DNA from 4 places in the Marinomonas maritima genome. Region 2 is predicted to be linked to each of the others. Evidence: predicted binding sites of a transcription regulator. Region 2 holds the regulator's gene; each other region holds the start of a gene.
The links. The regulator sigma-54, encoded in region 2, starts transcription at its own class of promoters, with help from an activator protein. The targets are predictions, from matches to a motif close to TGGCACNNNNNTTGCTNT.

Region 1 (3,485 bases), on a different contig from region 2:
TTTGCGCTGGATAGCCTACCAAGGCAGCAGCTTTGAACCCGCTATGATCGACAAAGCCTTTAATCGCTCTCCCGTTGAGGCTTCTCAACTGTCTTATGGCAGTTTTGATAAAATGCTAAAAACTGTGTTCGACCAAATAGCCAAAGGCCCTTATTTATTGGGGGAGCAGCTTTACGCGGTAGATATTCTTTGGGGAATGAGTTTGAAATGGTGTCGTACGTTTGGGCTAATCACGACGAACCCTGTGGTCGACGCTTATATTGAACGCATTACCTCACGTCCAGCGTTTGTTAAAGCGGAACAGCAAGACCAAGCGTTGTTGCTTGACCACTCGTAGTCAATCGCCTTTTATAAGGCATAGCATTTAGCAACCTTCTCCCTCTTAGCTGAGGGAGAAGGTCTTATTTAGCGTGGGTCACCTTCTCTTATCTTCAAGGGAAGGGTCGAGAAGGGTTAAAATCACACGTCTTTATGTGGGCCAAACAATTCGTAGTGAATACGATCTGCTTCTACACCAAGCGTTAACAGCTGTTGCTTAACAAACATCATGAAACCAACCGGTCCGCACAAGTAGAATTCGCCATTCGAAATCGGCAATCCTTCTTTGATAACGTCTAGCTGCATGTTGCCTTGATAAACGCCCTCTTCTGTTTTGTCTGTTTGCTCATACCAAGTGTGTACGTTTAACGCCAAAGACCCTTTTAGACCGTTTACATGGCTTTTAAAGGAATGCTGATCTTGGTTTGCACAAGCATGCAAGTAATGGACTGGCTGCGCGTAGCTTTGTTTGGCGAATGTGTTCAGCATGGCTTGCATTGGTGTTAAGCCAACACCACCAGAAATAAGTACGACAGGCGTTTGCTTGTCTTTAAAGAAGAAGTCACCTGCAGGTGGCATGGCTTCGATTTCGTCTCCTACGTTTAGGTGATCGTGTAGATAATTGGACATAACGCCGGCCATGTCGTCGCTGCCTTCGCGTTTTACACTGATGCGATACGTCTGGTTATTTGGCGCGGTTGATAGCGAATATTGACGTATCTCATCGTATTCACTGCCTTTTGGATGTAACTTAATGCCCAAGTATTGGCCTGGAAGATAGTCGATGACTGGACCACCGTCGGTTGGTTCAAAAACAAAGCTGGTCACCAGATCAGATTCAGGTGTTTTTGATGCGACACGAAAGCGGCGAAAATCGGTCCAACCACCGGCTTGAGCGGCACGTTCTTTATAAAGATCGCCTTCTATTTTGATAAAAATATCGGCCAATTGACCATAAGCGGCAACCCACGCTTCTTCGACGTCTTTGGTAAACGCCTCTGGCGCAAGTTCGCGCAATGTTTCGATCAAATGATGGCCGACAATATCGTATTGATCTGGTTGAATATTAAAGCTGGTGTGTTTATGAGCGATACGCATGACGGCGCTGGTGAGCACTTCTAGATTGTCGATGTGTGTTGCGTAAGCGGCAATGGCGTTGAATAAGGCCGCAGGTTGACCGCCAGTCTTTTGGTGCGTCATATTAAATACGTGTTTTAGCTCAGGGTTGTGCGAAAACATGCGTTTGTAAAAGTGCTCAGTAATAGCTGGTCCTGCGGAAGCAAGCAGCGGGATAGTGCTTTTAACTGTGTCTATGTGTTGTTGAGATAACATTTTTGTTTCCTTTTAAACGATGAATAGTAATTTCTTATCTATAGTAGTGCTAAGAACATGCCAACTAATAATATACCTATAAATCATTGGCTTACGTTATTTAGGTTTGATAGTGAGTCAATAAGACTCACAAATAAAGAAGTCTATATGATATGTTAGAGTCTAAATGACACGGTTAGTCTTTCTTCTTATGAGTGATGATCATGAATCAGGTTTCCAATAACGCCCTCCTTAGCTTTGCTTTAGATCTTGCCAGTGCTGTGACGCAACCCAATCGTTTTGAACAATTAGTCTACGCGGTACGCGCTACGATCAATTGCGATGCGGTTGTATTGCTGATCCATAACAATGCGGTGTTGACGCCGATTGCTCAGCGAGGCTTGTCAGAAGACCTAATGGGTCGACGCTTTACGATTGCGGAGCATCCGAGGTTAAAAGCGATTTGTGGTGGGCATTACCCTGTTCGCTTTGCGGCCGATTCCCCTCTTCCAGATCCATACGATGGCATGGTGCTGGGCCATGATGAGCAGTTACGAGTGCATTCTTGTATGGGGGTGCCCTTGTATCTGGAAGGAAAATTGATTGGTGCTGTGACGCTAGACAGTATCTTGCCGGGTGTTTTTGATGACATAGATGCTCGTGCTTTAGAAATCATTGGCACCATGGCCGCGATGACCTTAAACACCGCCATTTTGATGGAGCAATTAGAAAATAAGTCACAACATGCCCAGCATGTTTTAAAAGTGATGAGCGAACAAACTCTCGAAATGATTGGGCAAAGTAAGGTCATACAAGAACTTAAACAGTCTATCGATTTGGTTGCACCGTCAGATTTTGCCATTCTGATCGAAGGGGAAACCGGTGTTGGTAAAGAGCTGGTGGCGCGTGCACTGCACGAACATTCCTCTCGATTTGATGCGCCTATGGTGTATGTCAACTGCGCGGCGATTCCTCAGCATCTTATCGAAAGTGAGCTATTTGGACATGTAAAAGGCGCGTTTACCGGCGCCGATCGCGATCGCCAAGGCAAATTCTTATTGGCCGATGGTGGTACGTTGTTTTTGGATGAAGTCGGTGAGCTGCCACTAGAAGTGCAAGGGTCATTACTCAGAGCGATTCAAAATCAAGAAATTCAAGCGGTCGGGAAAGATCAAATTCGCAAAGTGGATGTGCGCATCATTGCGGCCACTAATCGACATCTGGAAACGGAAGTTGCGGAGCATCGTTTTCGTGCTGACTTATTTCATCGACTCAGTGTGTTCCCTATAAAAGTGCCGGCGTTACGAGATCGCCAAGGCGATGTTCCTTTACTCGCGGGTTTTTTTGCTGAGCGCTTTCGTCGTAAATTAGGTTTGCAGCAACTGACATTATCGCCATCAGCAATCCACCTGTTAGAAGCCTACCATTGGCCTGGTAACATCCGAGAGCTAGAGCATGTGATTTCGCGCGCGGCCCTATTTGCAAAAGCAGAGAACGCAAAAGACGAAAGCCCTACAAGTATCACCGTTATCTCACCTGAGCATTTAACAGGGTTACAAATTGAAAAGGGTTCTAAAGAAGAGATACAAAGCGTGATAGAACATACGCCGAAAGACGCTATAATATCCAATGAACCAATCGATTTACGTGAAAAAACAGAGACTTACCAGCGCAACATGATTCGACAAGCATTAGAGGTAACAGAGGGAAACTGGACCAAAGCCGCCCAGCATTTATCCATGGATCGAGCGAACCTAGCAAGATTAGCAAAACGGCTGGGTATTCGTGTTACCAAAGAAGTTCGAAGTTAAACCCCCTCCCAACCTCCCTCTTAGCAGGGGGAGGAGCTAGTGCTT
Region 2 (3,485 bases):
CGAATAGCTTAATAATGCTTCCACTCGCATTCTGTCTTGCGAGCTCATGGAAGCTAGAACTTCTGTTACGACTTTTTCTGGTAAGTGTTGTAATAAATCGGCTAAGTCATCACTTTCGAAATGTTCGGATACGGCGATAAGTCGCTCTGTATCCATATTCTTCATGAATTGAACGCCAATATCTTCGCTGAGGTATTGTAGAACCTCGCCTTCATTCTTTGCTTCGATTAGCTCCCAGAGCAATTTACGCTCTTTGGGGGGTGAGGACTCTAATAGTCTGGCAACGTCTTGCGCTGGCAATGCCCCATTAAGTAAATAACGGGTTTGCATTGTGGCGCCGGATTCAAGGGATTCGGTGACCGTTTTAAGGTGATTGAGAGTGGTTTTCTCTGACATTGACATTGTCGGGTTACTCGTCTTCACCAAAACGATTGTTAATTAATTCAACAACGGCTTTGATTGCCTCTTTTTCATCTTCTCCATTGGTTTTGATTCGAATGTTCGTTCCTTTTCCAGCGGCAAGCATCATCATTGCCATAATACTTTTGCCGTCTACATTACGACTGTCTTTTTCTATGGTGATATCACAAGAAAAGCGTGACGTTGTTTCCACTAATTTGCCAGCAGCGCGAGCATGCAAGCCAAGTTTATTTATGATGGTGATGGACTCTTCCTGCATGCTTTACTTCCTATATTAATGAGTCAAAAATATTAAATAGATCTTCGTTGGTTTGAGCGGTTCGTAGCTTGTCGAGCGCTTCAGGCGATTGAGCTAATTCTGCGATTTGGGCCAATGTTGCAAGATGTTGATCGCATTCATTAGGCGGAACGATTAAGGCGAATATAAGATCAACGGCTCTCTTATCAATCGAGTCAAAATCTATCGGAGCTTGTAATGACATCACGACAATGGCGGTATGGTTTGCAGACTCTAGGCGGCAATGAGGTATCGCTATGCCATTGCCTATGCCTGTACTTCCAAGCTTTTCTCGTCCTAATAGGGCGTCATAAACGGCCTCGTTATTGCAATGCAGCCGATTGGATGCAATGTCGGCGATACTTTCTAAAACTCGTTTTTTACTAACAATATCTTGCTTCGCCAAAACGAGCTCAGCTTTTAATAATGATTTCAAGGACATGATGAAATGGTTTCCGTTCAGATCAGTCGTTTTCGTTCATTGGAAGGAGGGATATTCATCGCCTCTCGATATTTGGCAACAGTTCGTCTAGCAACCTGTATGCCTTGGTCAGCCAAAACAGTGGCTAACTTGTTATCACTCAGTGGTTTTTTTGCTGGCTCATCAGCCACAAGTTTCTTAATCATAGCTCGTATTGCAGTAGAAGAACATTCTCCACCTGACGCTGTATTTACATGACTGGAGAAAAAGTACTTCAGTTCAAAAATACCTTTTGGTGTGTGCATGTATTTTTGTGTTGTTACTCTAGAAATGGTTGATTCATGCATGCCAACTTCTTCGGCAACATCATGAAGAACCATCGGTTTCATGGCTTCTTCACCTAATTCAAAGAAATCAATTTGTCGACTTACAATGCAGCTGGCCACTTTTAAGAGTGTTTCGTTGCGACTTTGTAAGCTTTTCATAAACCATTTGGCTTCCTGAAGAGACGTTTTAATGTAGCTTACATCTGCTGCAGTCGTGGCAGCCGTACTCGCCATGGCGGAATAGGTTTCGTTTATTTTGATAGGCGGGAGGGCATCATTATTTAGCTCAACTTGCCATATGCCATTGTGTTTTTTTACGGATACATCAGGAATGACATAATCTGTATCATCAGCATCGATCACTGAGCCCGGACGCGGGTTAAGTTGTTGTATTAAATTAACAACTTCTTTTAGGGCTTCGTCTTTTAGTTTTGTTTTTCGGCTTAATTGTGCAAAATCTCGATTGCCTAGTAATGGTAGATAATGGTCAATGAGATTGTATGTGCTTTTATAAAGAGGGTGATTTTGAAATGCCTCTAGTTGAACAAGCAAGCAGTCCCGCAAATCAATGGAGCAGACGCCAACTGGGTCAAAACGTTGCAGTCTATGCTGTACTGCGATGACTTCTTCCATGTCTAAATCTTCTAATTCAACACAAAGGGACTCCCAAATGTCTTGAGTTGAAATACTTAGATAGCCATCGGTTTGAACGCATTCGATAATAGCGTAAGCAATTTCAATGTCTCGGTCAGAAATATGGGTTAGATTTAATTGCCAGATTAGATGGTCTTGTATACTTTCTGCTGGGGCGTTGCGGCTTTCGAAGTCGCTTTCACCTTCATAGCTATTATGATCGCTCACGGCCGCAGAGTTTTGGTATGTGTCATCCCAGTTGCTGTCAATAGACAGTTCTTCAGGAATGCTTTCTGTCCACTCTGATTCAACACGCGCTTCTTCATTATTGCTATCAACGGTCGCCTCAGGGGCGCTTTTTGACTCAATACTTGCAGGTTGATCGTTTTGAACCTGTTCGTCGTCATCAAGCTCAAGAAGAGGGTTAGATTCAAGAAATTCATGAATTTCTTGCTTCAGGTCCAACGTGGAAAGCTGCAACAAGCGAATGGCTTGTTGTAGCTGTGGTGTCATGGTCAGCTGTTGGCCGAGTTTTAGTTGCAAAGACTGCTTCATAGAGCAACTCTTTTTATTTGAATGAATTGGAACGAGTTATGCATACTACTCCCTTTCTACAGCAATGATAAGGGGTTACAGACGGAAGTCGTCGCCTAGATAGACCTTTTTTACTTGTTCATTGTTGATGACGGTACTGGCATCGCCAGAAGCAATAATATAACCATTGCCAACAATGTAAGCCTTATCACAAATGTCTAGAGTCTCTCTAACATTGTGATCGGTAATTAGGACGCCGATTCCACTTTCTTGAAGGTGCTTAATGATGAGTTTGATGTCGCCGACAGAAATAGGGTCGACGCCTGCGAAAGGTTCATCCAGTAGGATAAACTTAGGGTTCATGGCCAGAGCCCTTGCTATTTCAACACGTCGCCTTTCTCCACCTGATAGCGCCATTCCTAAGTTTTCACGAATGTGGGTAATGTGAAACTCTTCTAATAAGTCTTCGAGTCTGTCTTTTCGTTGGCTTTTTGTTAGCTCTTTACGAGTTTCTAAAATAGCCGTGATGTTGTCTTCGACGGACATTTTTCGAAAAATAGAGGCTTCCTGAGGAAGGTAGCCAATACCTTTTTGGGCGCGAGTGTGCATGGCGTCCTGAGTGATGTCTACGCCATCGATAAATATGCCGCCAGCGTCATTTGCTACCATGCCAACTATCATATAAAAACAGGTGGTTTTGCCAGCCCCGTTTGGACCAAGTAGGCCAACGGCTTGACCTGATTCGACAGCAATAGAAACATCCTTCACTACTTGGCGTTTTTTGTAACTTTTTGCTAAATGTTTCGCTTCAAGTAGGGCCATTTATTTTTTTTCCTCAGGTACTTGTGGTTGTAATGTCATGGATACTCGTCCT
Region 3 (3,485 bases), on a different contig from region 2:
CGCAATCGCTAAATCATAACGACCACCTTCTTTGGGTAAATCCGCAGGGGCAAGGTTAATGGTGACTCTTCTGGTAGGAAATTCAAAATGGCTATTAATAATCGCGCTACGCACACGATCTTTTGCTTCTCGAACCGCCGCTTCTGGCAATCCGACAATATTTAACGACGGTAAACCGTTCGATATATGGGTTTCGACTGTGACTAAAGGGGATGCCACACCCACTCGGGCACGACTGTAGATGGTTGCTAAACTCATGATCACTCCTTGATCCTATTTAAAAATGTTCTTTTTATCGTGAAAAGCAATCCGGCCCTTCACTTCTTTCGTATCTTTGTTTATCTACGCTTACGAGGTTACAAACGCCACATGCATCAAATAAACCCAAATAAATTACTTTTGTCTAAATGGACATCAACGTCACCACAATACAAAGAGAAGCATTTTATCGTCACCAAACTCATTCGGGATGAAGAAGAAACGGTTATAGAGTGCGTTCTTGAAGCCGTGATAAACAAAAACCAACATACCACACCTTGGCAAGTACTGAAGTCGTCAGACAACTGGCAACAAGGCTGGAAGTGAATAGCTACTCGCTTTCTGTCTTTTGATTGGCGCTCATCTACCCTTATGAGCGCCTTTTTTATACGCTACTTTTCCAGTTCATTTAAACGCGCTTCTAATATGGCCAATTTTTCACGATATTTTGCCAACATAGCCGCCTGTACTTCGAACTCTTCTCGTGTAACCAAATCCATTTTGCTTAATGTATTTCGGGCAACTTCGTGTAGTTGCGCCTGAATTTCTGCTTTAGGTAGCTTACCAATTGTCTCTGCGGCTTGCTCTAATCCGGTGCCCAACTGCTTTATAAATTGATCTATCATGTCATTCCCGTTTTTAACATTTACAATGCCTATTAGTATAGAAGCCTAAGGAAGGTGCAAACAAGTCATCTATTATGCATCTTTAAATAAGGACGTTCTCCTAAGCATAAAAAAATCGGTCTATCGCACAGGCAAGGCGCCTCTTTTCTGTGCATTAAATCACCATTCAGCGACCTTTATGAAAGCACTCCCCCTAAATAAGGCACACATAAAACGCGCCACTGTGTGTTTTTTCTGATCAAAAGCAACAAGGTAAGGCGCTTACTGGTAGATCACTCTCTTCTTTGATAGATCAACCGCACCATGTTAACGCAGCGCACTATAAAGACACCCCAATATGCCGCACTAAATAAAGCCAACTGCGGCTCTTTATAATTCCAATAAGTCGACAATATCCTTACAAAGCCTTTGTTCTAGGGGTGCATCAATATATGGCACGCATATTGAATAAAGCTAACTACCTGCGATACGACAATAAAACTGACTTTTAAAGGAGACAGTGGGTATGAAGCTTATAACTGCCATCATCAAGCCATTTAAATTGGATGATGTTCGAGAAGCACTTTCTGAAATTGGTGTTCAAGGTATCACCGTAACAGAAGTAAAAGGTTTCGGACGTCAAAAAGGCCACACAGAACTATACCGCGGCGCTGAATATGTAGTGGACTTTTTACCTAAGGTAAAAATCGAACTAGCGATTGCAGACGACATGACTGACCAAGTCGTTGAGGCCATCACTGGCGCAGCGAACACGGGCAAAATCGGCGACGGTAAGATCTTTATCGTTAACCTTGAACAAGCGGTTCGTATTCGTACCGGAGAGACTGGTGTAGAAGCAGTTTAACCATTGCTCGCTATTCTTAATGAAACATTAAATTAAGAATTTTAATAAGACACTGCTCAAATGATACAAGCCTTTAGGGGGGCGAAACATGCAAGATCAAATTTTTCACTTACAATATGCCATGGACACCTTTTACTTCTTGGTGTGTGGCGCACTGGTTATGTGGATGGCAGCGGGATTTGCCATGTTGGAAGCAGGTCTAGTACGTGCTAAAAACACCACTGAGATTTTAACTAAGAACGTGGCATTATTTGCCATCTCTTGCATCATGTATCTCGTTTGCGGTTACTCCGTCATGTACGGTGGTGAGCTGTTTCTAACGGGTATTCAAGATGTAGACGTAACGTCTACTTTAACAGACTTCTCTGGTCGTGACGGCGGTTTTGAAGGCGGCTCAATCTACTCTGGCGCGTCTGACTTCTTCTTCCAAGTTGTGTTCGTTGCAACAGCAATGTCTATCGTCTCTGGCGCCGTTGCTGAGCGTATGAAGCTTTGGTCTTTCCTTGTGTTTGCGGTGGTAATGACAGCGTTCATCTACCCAATGGAAGGTAACTGGACGTGGGGCGGCGGTTCTGTCTTCGGCATGTATAGCCTTGGCGACCTAGGTTTCACTGACTTTGCAGGTTCCGGTATTGTTCACATGGCTGGTGCCTCTGCCGCATTGGCTGGTGTATTGGTGCTTGGTGCTCGTAAAGGTAAATACGGTCCTAACGGTGAAGTGCGTGCCATTCCTGGTGCTAACTTACCGCTTGCGACACTGGGTACTTTCATCCTTTGGATGGGTTGGTTCGGTTTCAATGGTGGTTCTGTATTGAAACTTGGCGATATCGCCAGCGCTAACTCGGTTGCAATGGTGTTCTTGAACACAAACGCAGCGGCAGCAGGCGGCGCAATTGGCGCACTTATTCTAGCTCGTATCTTATTCGGCAAAGCCGACCTAACCATGCTTCTAAACGGCGCATTGGCTGGTCTGGTTGCTATTACAGCAGGTCCTGATACACCTTCTGCTCTTGGAGCAACGTTAATCGGTCTAGTTGGTGGTGTGATTGTTGTTGTGTCTATCCTGACGCTAGACAAGCTTAAAATTGATGACCCAGTGGGCGCTATCTCTGTTCACGGTGTTGTGGGTCTTTGGGGCTTGCTAGCAGTGCCTCTTACAAACGATGGTACAACATTCGGCGGACAAATCGCTGGCGCATTGACTATCTTCGTTTGGGTATTCTTCTCTAGCCTAGTGGTTTGGCTGATCATCAAAGCCATCATGGGTGTTCGAGTGACGGAAGAAGAAGAATACGAAGGTGTTGACCTTTCTGAATGTGGTATGGAAGCGTACCCAGAATTCAGTAAGTCATAATTCCAACATTATCGTAAAGACTCTTTTCTAACCCAAAAACCCTCGCTTCGGCGGGGGTTTTCTTTTTTCCTCTATTTAAATAAAAATTAACACCCTCATCACATAAAGAAGCGGTATTATCATGTCATATAAAGACACCACTGCACTGCGAAATCGATACTGGAAATAATAGTATTCAATACAACCGCAGGCAGACAACACAGCAGAGGACATCATGCTAGAAGACTTACATTTAAAAATTCGAAATTTAACCAACAATGATTACGAACAAATAAAGATACTGATGGATAAGGTCTACCATGACATCGGTGGTTCTTGGCCTAAACACACCATACACCAGCTGGTAAAAGATTTTCCTGAAGGACAAATTTGCCTAGAAGATCACGGCAACATTGTGGGTATT
Region 4 (3,485 bases), 630 kb from region 2:
GATATCGACCTGACATAAACGGTTGGTCGAATAGTTGCGATACATTTCACTTAATACGCCAATTTCTAACCCCCAATCGCTTGGTATGCGTAAATCGGTCATCACATCACGGCGAAAGGAAAATTCGCCTGCTAGTGGGTAGCGGTAGCTGTCTAGATAATCCAAATAATCCAAATGCCCAAAGACTTTTTTGAGTGAACACAGTAAAGGTGTCACCAATAAACGAGTGACTCGACCATTCATTTTTCCATTGGCGGCGCGGGCATAAAAGCCTTTACAGAACTCATAGTTAAAGTTCGGATTGGCAACAGGGTAAATAAGACGAGCGAGCAGTTCTCTGTCGTACGTCACAATATCGCAATCGTGCATAGCGATGGATTCCGCTTTGCCGGCGGCTAAGTTGTAGCCCATACAGAACCAAACGTTGCGGCCTTTACCTGGGTCAGAAGGGGAAAGGTGTTCACCTTTTAGGACGCTGTCTATTTCTCTTAAGCGAGGACCATCGTTCCACAGCACTTTGTAGTTTTGCGGCAAAACACTGAAAAACTCAAGCGCGTGTTTGTATTGTTCTTCTGTTGCTCTGTCTAATCCGATGATGATTTCAGACAAGTAAGGCACTTGTTGCAAATGTTTTAAAATATTAGGCATGGCGTCTGTTTCTAGTTCCGAGTACAGACAAGGCAGAATCAGAGACATAGGTCGCGTTTTTGCAAACTCGCACAGCTCTGCTTCCATTTCTTCTAGCGGGCGGTGCGCCAAATTATGAAGCGTCGTGATAATGCCGTTTTGATGAAAATCGCCCATGATAATTCTCCTAAATATTGTTATAAAAATAATGGCTGTTTGCGTTATATTCTTTTTTTGCGTGTTACAAAATACCTTGCTTGGTTAGCATTAAATTGATCGCTTGAGCCCAGCCTTCAGGCCCGTACGCGTCACTAAGCCAAGCATCGCTGCGATTTGGTATTTCTGGTGGCGCATGAACAGGTGACCGAATCACCACCGGAATATCGGCTCTACTCAGCATGCCAACGTCATTTTCGCCATCGCCTAAGGCCATGGTAGTAATGGCTTCGTCACTTTGTGTCTCATACACCTCTTTTAACCACAGCATGGCGTTTGCCTTGTCGCAGTGTTTACCCATTAAATGGGAAAAACGGCCGCCTTTTTGGATTTGTATATCAAACTGCGCAAGGTGCTCTCTAAAATGATTGAGCGCGAGGTGAGAGTCTGTCCATAGCATGGGTTCAGTGAACTCTCGCTGCATGGCTTGTTTGGCGTTTGCTTCGCTTAAGCCTGTGATTGACATCAGTTCTTGCCACGTCATGTCGCTGAAGCGTTTAAATGTGTAGTCGTCTTGTTTGTCGTTGGTGAGTTCGATCAACCTGTCACGTTTTGGCCCAAAGGCTTTTAACCAATATTCACCGCAATCTTCTAATGGCTCGTCTATCGTCAGTGCCAAATTTTTAGGAATATAGATGGCGGAACCATTTTCAACGATAAAAGGGTCTTGATGATTAAGATCTTTTCTAAGGGAGAGAAGCTCGCTGAATGTCTTGCTTGTATTGATGATGCAAGGAATGGAAAAGGTTTTTAGCGACAGTAACGCGGATTGTGCTGCTTTAAAGCTATAAGTGTGATGGTCGAGTAATGTGCCATCTAAATCTGTGAATATTAAAAGTCTAGTCATGTAGATTCCATTTTTAGGTCCATCATAAGGTGGCTGGTGGACGTTAGTATTAGGCTTGCAAATCTGGTGCCAGTGCGTAAAAGTAAGCCTTTCCTGATGAGGTGCTTGCCTAAGGTTAACTGGGCTGTTGAACAAATTGATGACAAATTTGCTACGTTTATATTTCATTATTATTCTTTCTTTGTTCGCCTTCGCGGCGAACTCGGTTTTATGTCGATTGGCCCTTGCTGATGGCTTAATTGATCCTGCTAGTTTTACGATGTGGCGACTGCTTAGTGGTGCAGCCACGTTGGCGTTACTGTGTGTTTTTCAGTTTTTTAAAACAAAAAACACCCCGATCAAAATGATTTGGCTAGAAGGAAGTTGGCTGTCGGCGCTTTCACTGTTTATTTATGCGATGGGCTTTTCTTATGCCTATGTCACATTGGAAACAGGCATTGGCGCCTTGATTCTTTTTGGTGCTGTTCAGCTTACGCTGATCTTATTCGCTGTTTGGGCGGGTCAGAAACTGGTCGTTTTGGAATGGTTTGGACTGCTGGTGGCGTTTGCTGGTTTTGCGTATTTGGTGTTTCCTACTTTGTCATCGCCTTCTCTTGTTGGCTTTATTTTGATGACGTTAGCGGGTATCGCTTGGGGCTTATATACATGGCGTGGAAAAATCTCGTCTAAACCGCTGTTTGCAACTACCTCGAACTTTGTTCGAACCATCCCGATGCTATTGATTGCATTAGCCTTTATAGATACAGAAGGGCTTAAAAGTGCGAGTACAGAAGGGATTGTGTTGGCAGTGATCTCTGGTGCATTTATGTCTGGATTGGGTTACGCACTTTGGTACGCGGTGCTGCCTCACCTTAGCGCTTCATTGGCGGCTGTGTTACAGCTTTTGGTGCCTGTGATTGCGACTATTGGCGGCGTTATTTTTACGAATGAATCCGTCACTTTACACCTTATCATAGCGACGCTAAGCGTCCTAGGTGGCGTGTTACTCGTTATTCTTGCCAAAAAACGAACGCCTAAAAACGCCTAGTTTTGGTGCGTTTTTATCTCAATGCGCCATCATCGGCAGGCTTGTTGATTGAAATTTGGTCATGTCTTTAATGCTTTAATAGAATGAAAAAATAATGTGGGCTTGAATAATTAATGGAGATAAAACATTGATAACAATCAGACGTTACAAGGAAGATGACACAGAGGCGCTTTGGAATATTTTTTTTCACACAGTTCGTAATATCAATACTCGAGACTATTCCAAAGAACAAGTTGAAGCCTGGGCTCCAGATGTCTTTGATATGCCAATTTGGAAAAAACGTATGCAAGGGCTAGATCCTTTCGTCGCTGTCATGAGTGGTGTCATTGTTGGCTATGCAGATTTACAACCGAATGGATTAGTAGATCACTTCTTTTGTCACCATGAGTATCAGGGCCAAGGCGTCGGTAAGGCACTAATGAATCATGTGTTACGTGTTGGAGAGCAACGAAAAGTGAAACGATTTTATTCTGAGGTCAGTATTACAGCGCGCCCATTTTACGAGCGCTTTGGTTTTAGGGTAGTTCAAGAGCAGGAAATGGAAGTTCGGGGACAAATGCTGAGAAACTTTGTTATGGAAAAGTTTAGCGAACAAAGCGTTTAACTGAAAACTTAAAGGTTTTTGATTCTTTTAAAGCTATAGAATATAAAAAACGGACACCATTGAATGGTGTCCGTTTTTTTATTGCGAAATCTAACTACTTACGCTTCAGGAATGTATTCTGAAAGCGCAGCATAAGCCACGGTGAAGGCGCCTTCTTGGAATGC

Region 1: the regulator sigma-54 is predicted to act here: its motif matches at 1,696-1,713, upstream of hmpA (NO-inducible flavohemoprotein).
Region 3: the regulator sigma-54 is predicted to act here: its motif matches at 1,317-1,334, upstream of glnK (P-II family nitrogen regulator).
Region 4: the regulator sigma-54 is predicted to act here: its motif matches at 1,745-1,762, upstream of M3I01_RS08085 (HAD-IIB family hydrolase).

Annotation. Positions count from the first base shown of each region.
Region 1 is NZ_JAMZEG020000005.1:92,817-96,301, forward strand. Features, by position in the region: gene M3I01_RS17830 (glutathione S-transferase family protein) at 1-337, shown strand, start outside; gene hmpA (NO-inducible flavohemoprotein) at 460-1,650, opposite strand; gene norR (nitric oxide reductase transcriptional regulator NorR) at 1,854-3,440, shown strand.
Region 2 is NZ_JAMZEG020000002.1:1,063,462-1,066,946, reverse strand. Features, by position in the region: gene mgtE (magnesium transporter) at 1-396, opposite strand, end outside; gene M3I01_RS11085 (HPr family phosphocarrier protein) at 410-679, opposite strand; gene ptsN (PTS IIA-like nitrogen regulatory protein PtsN) at 690-1,139, opposite strand; gene M3I01_RS11075 (RNA polymerase factor sigma-54) at 1,157-2,632, opposite strand; gene lptB (LPS export ABC transporter ATP-binding protein) at 2,708-3,433, opposite strand; gene lptA (lipopolysaccharide transport periplasmic protein LptA) at 3,434-3,485, opposite strand, start outside.
Region 3 is NZ_JAMZEG020000003.1:536,927-540,411, forward strand. Features, by position in the region: gene M3I01_RS14805 (YifB family Mg chelatase-like AAA ATPase) at 1-258, opposite strand, end outside; gene M3I01_RS14810 (TIGR02450 family Trp-rich protein) at 370-585, shown strand; gene M3I01_RS14815 (accessory factor UbiK family protein) at 651-884, opposite strand; gene glnK (P-II family nitrogen regulator) at 1,390-1,728, shown strand; gene M3I01_RS14825 (ammonium transporter) at 1,817-3,082, shown strand; gene M3I01_RS14830 (bifunctional GNAT family N-acetyltransferase/carbon-nitrogen hydrolase family protein) at 3,294-3,485, shown strand, end outside.
Region 4 is NZ_JAMZEG020000002.1:436,312-439,796, forward strand. Features, by position in the region: gene M3I01_RS08080 (glycosyltransferase family protein) at 1-804, opposite strand, end outside; gene M3I01_RS08085 (HAD-IIB family hydrolase) at 869-1,690, opposite strand; gene M3I01_RS08090 (DMT family transporter) at 1,830-2,717, shown strand; gene M3I01_RS08095 (GNAT family N-acetyltransferase) at 2,845-3,321, shown strand; gene M3I01_RS08100 (DUF3010 family protein) at 3,420-3,485, opposite strand, start outside.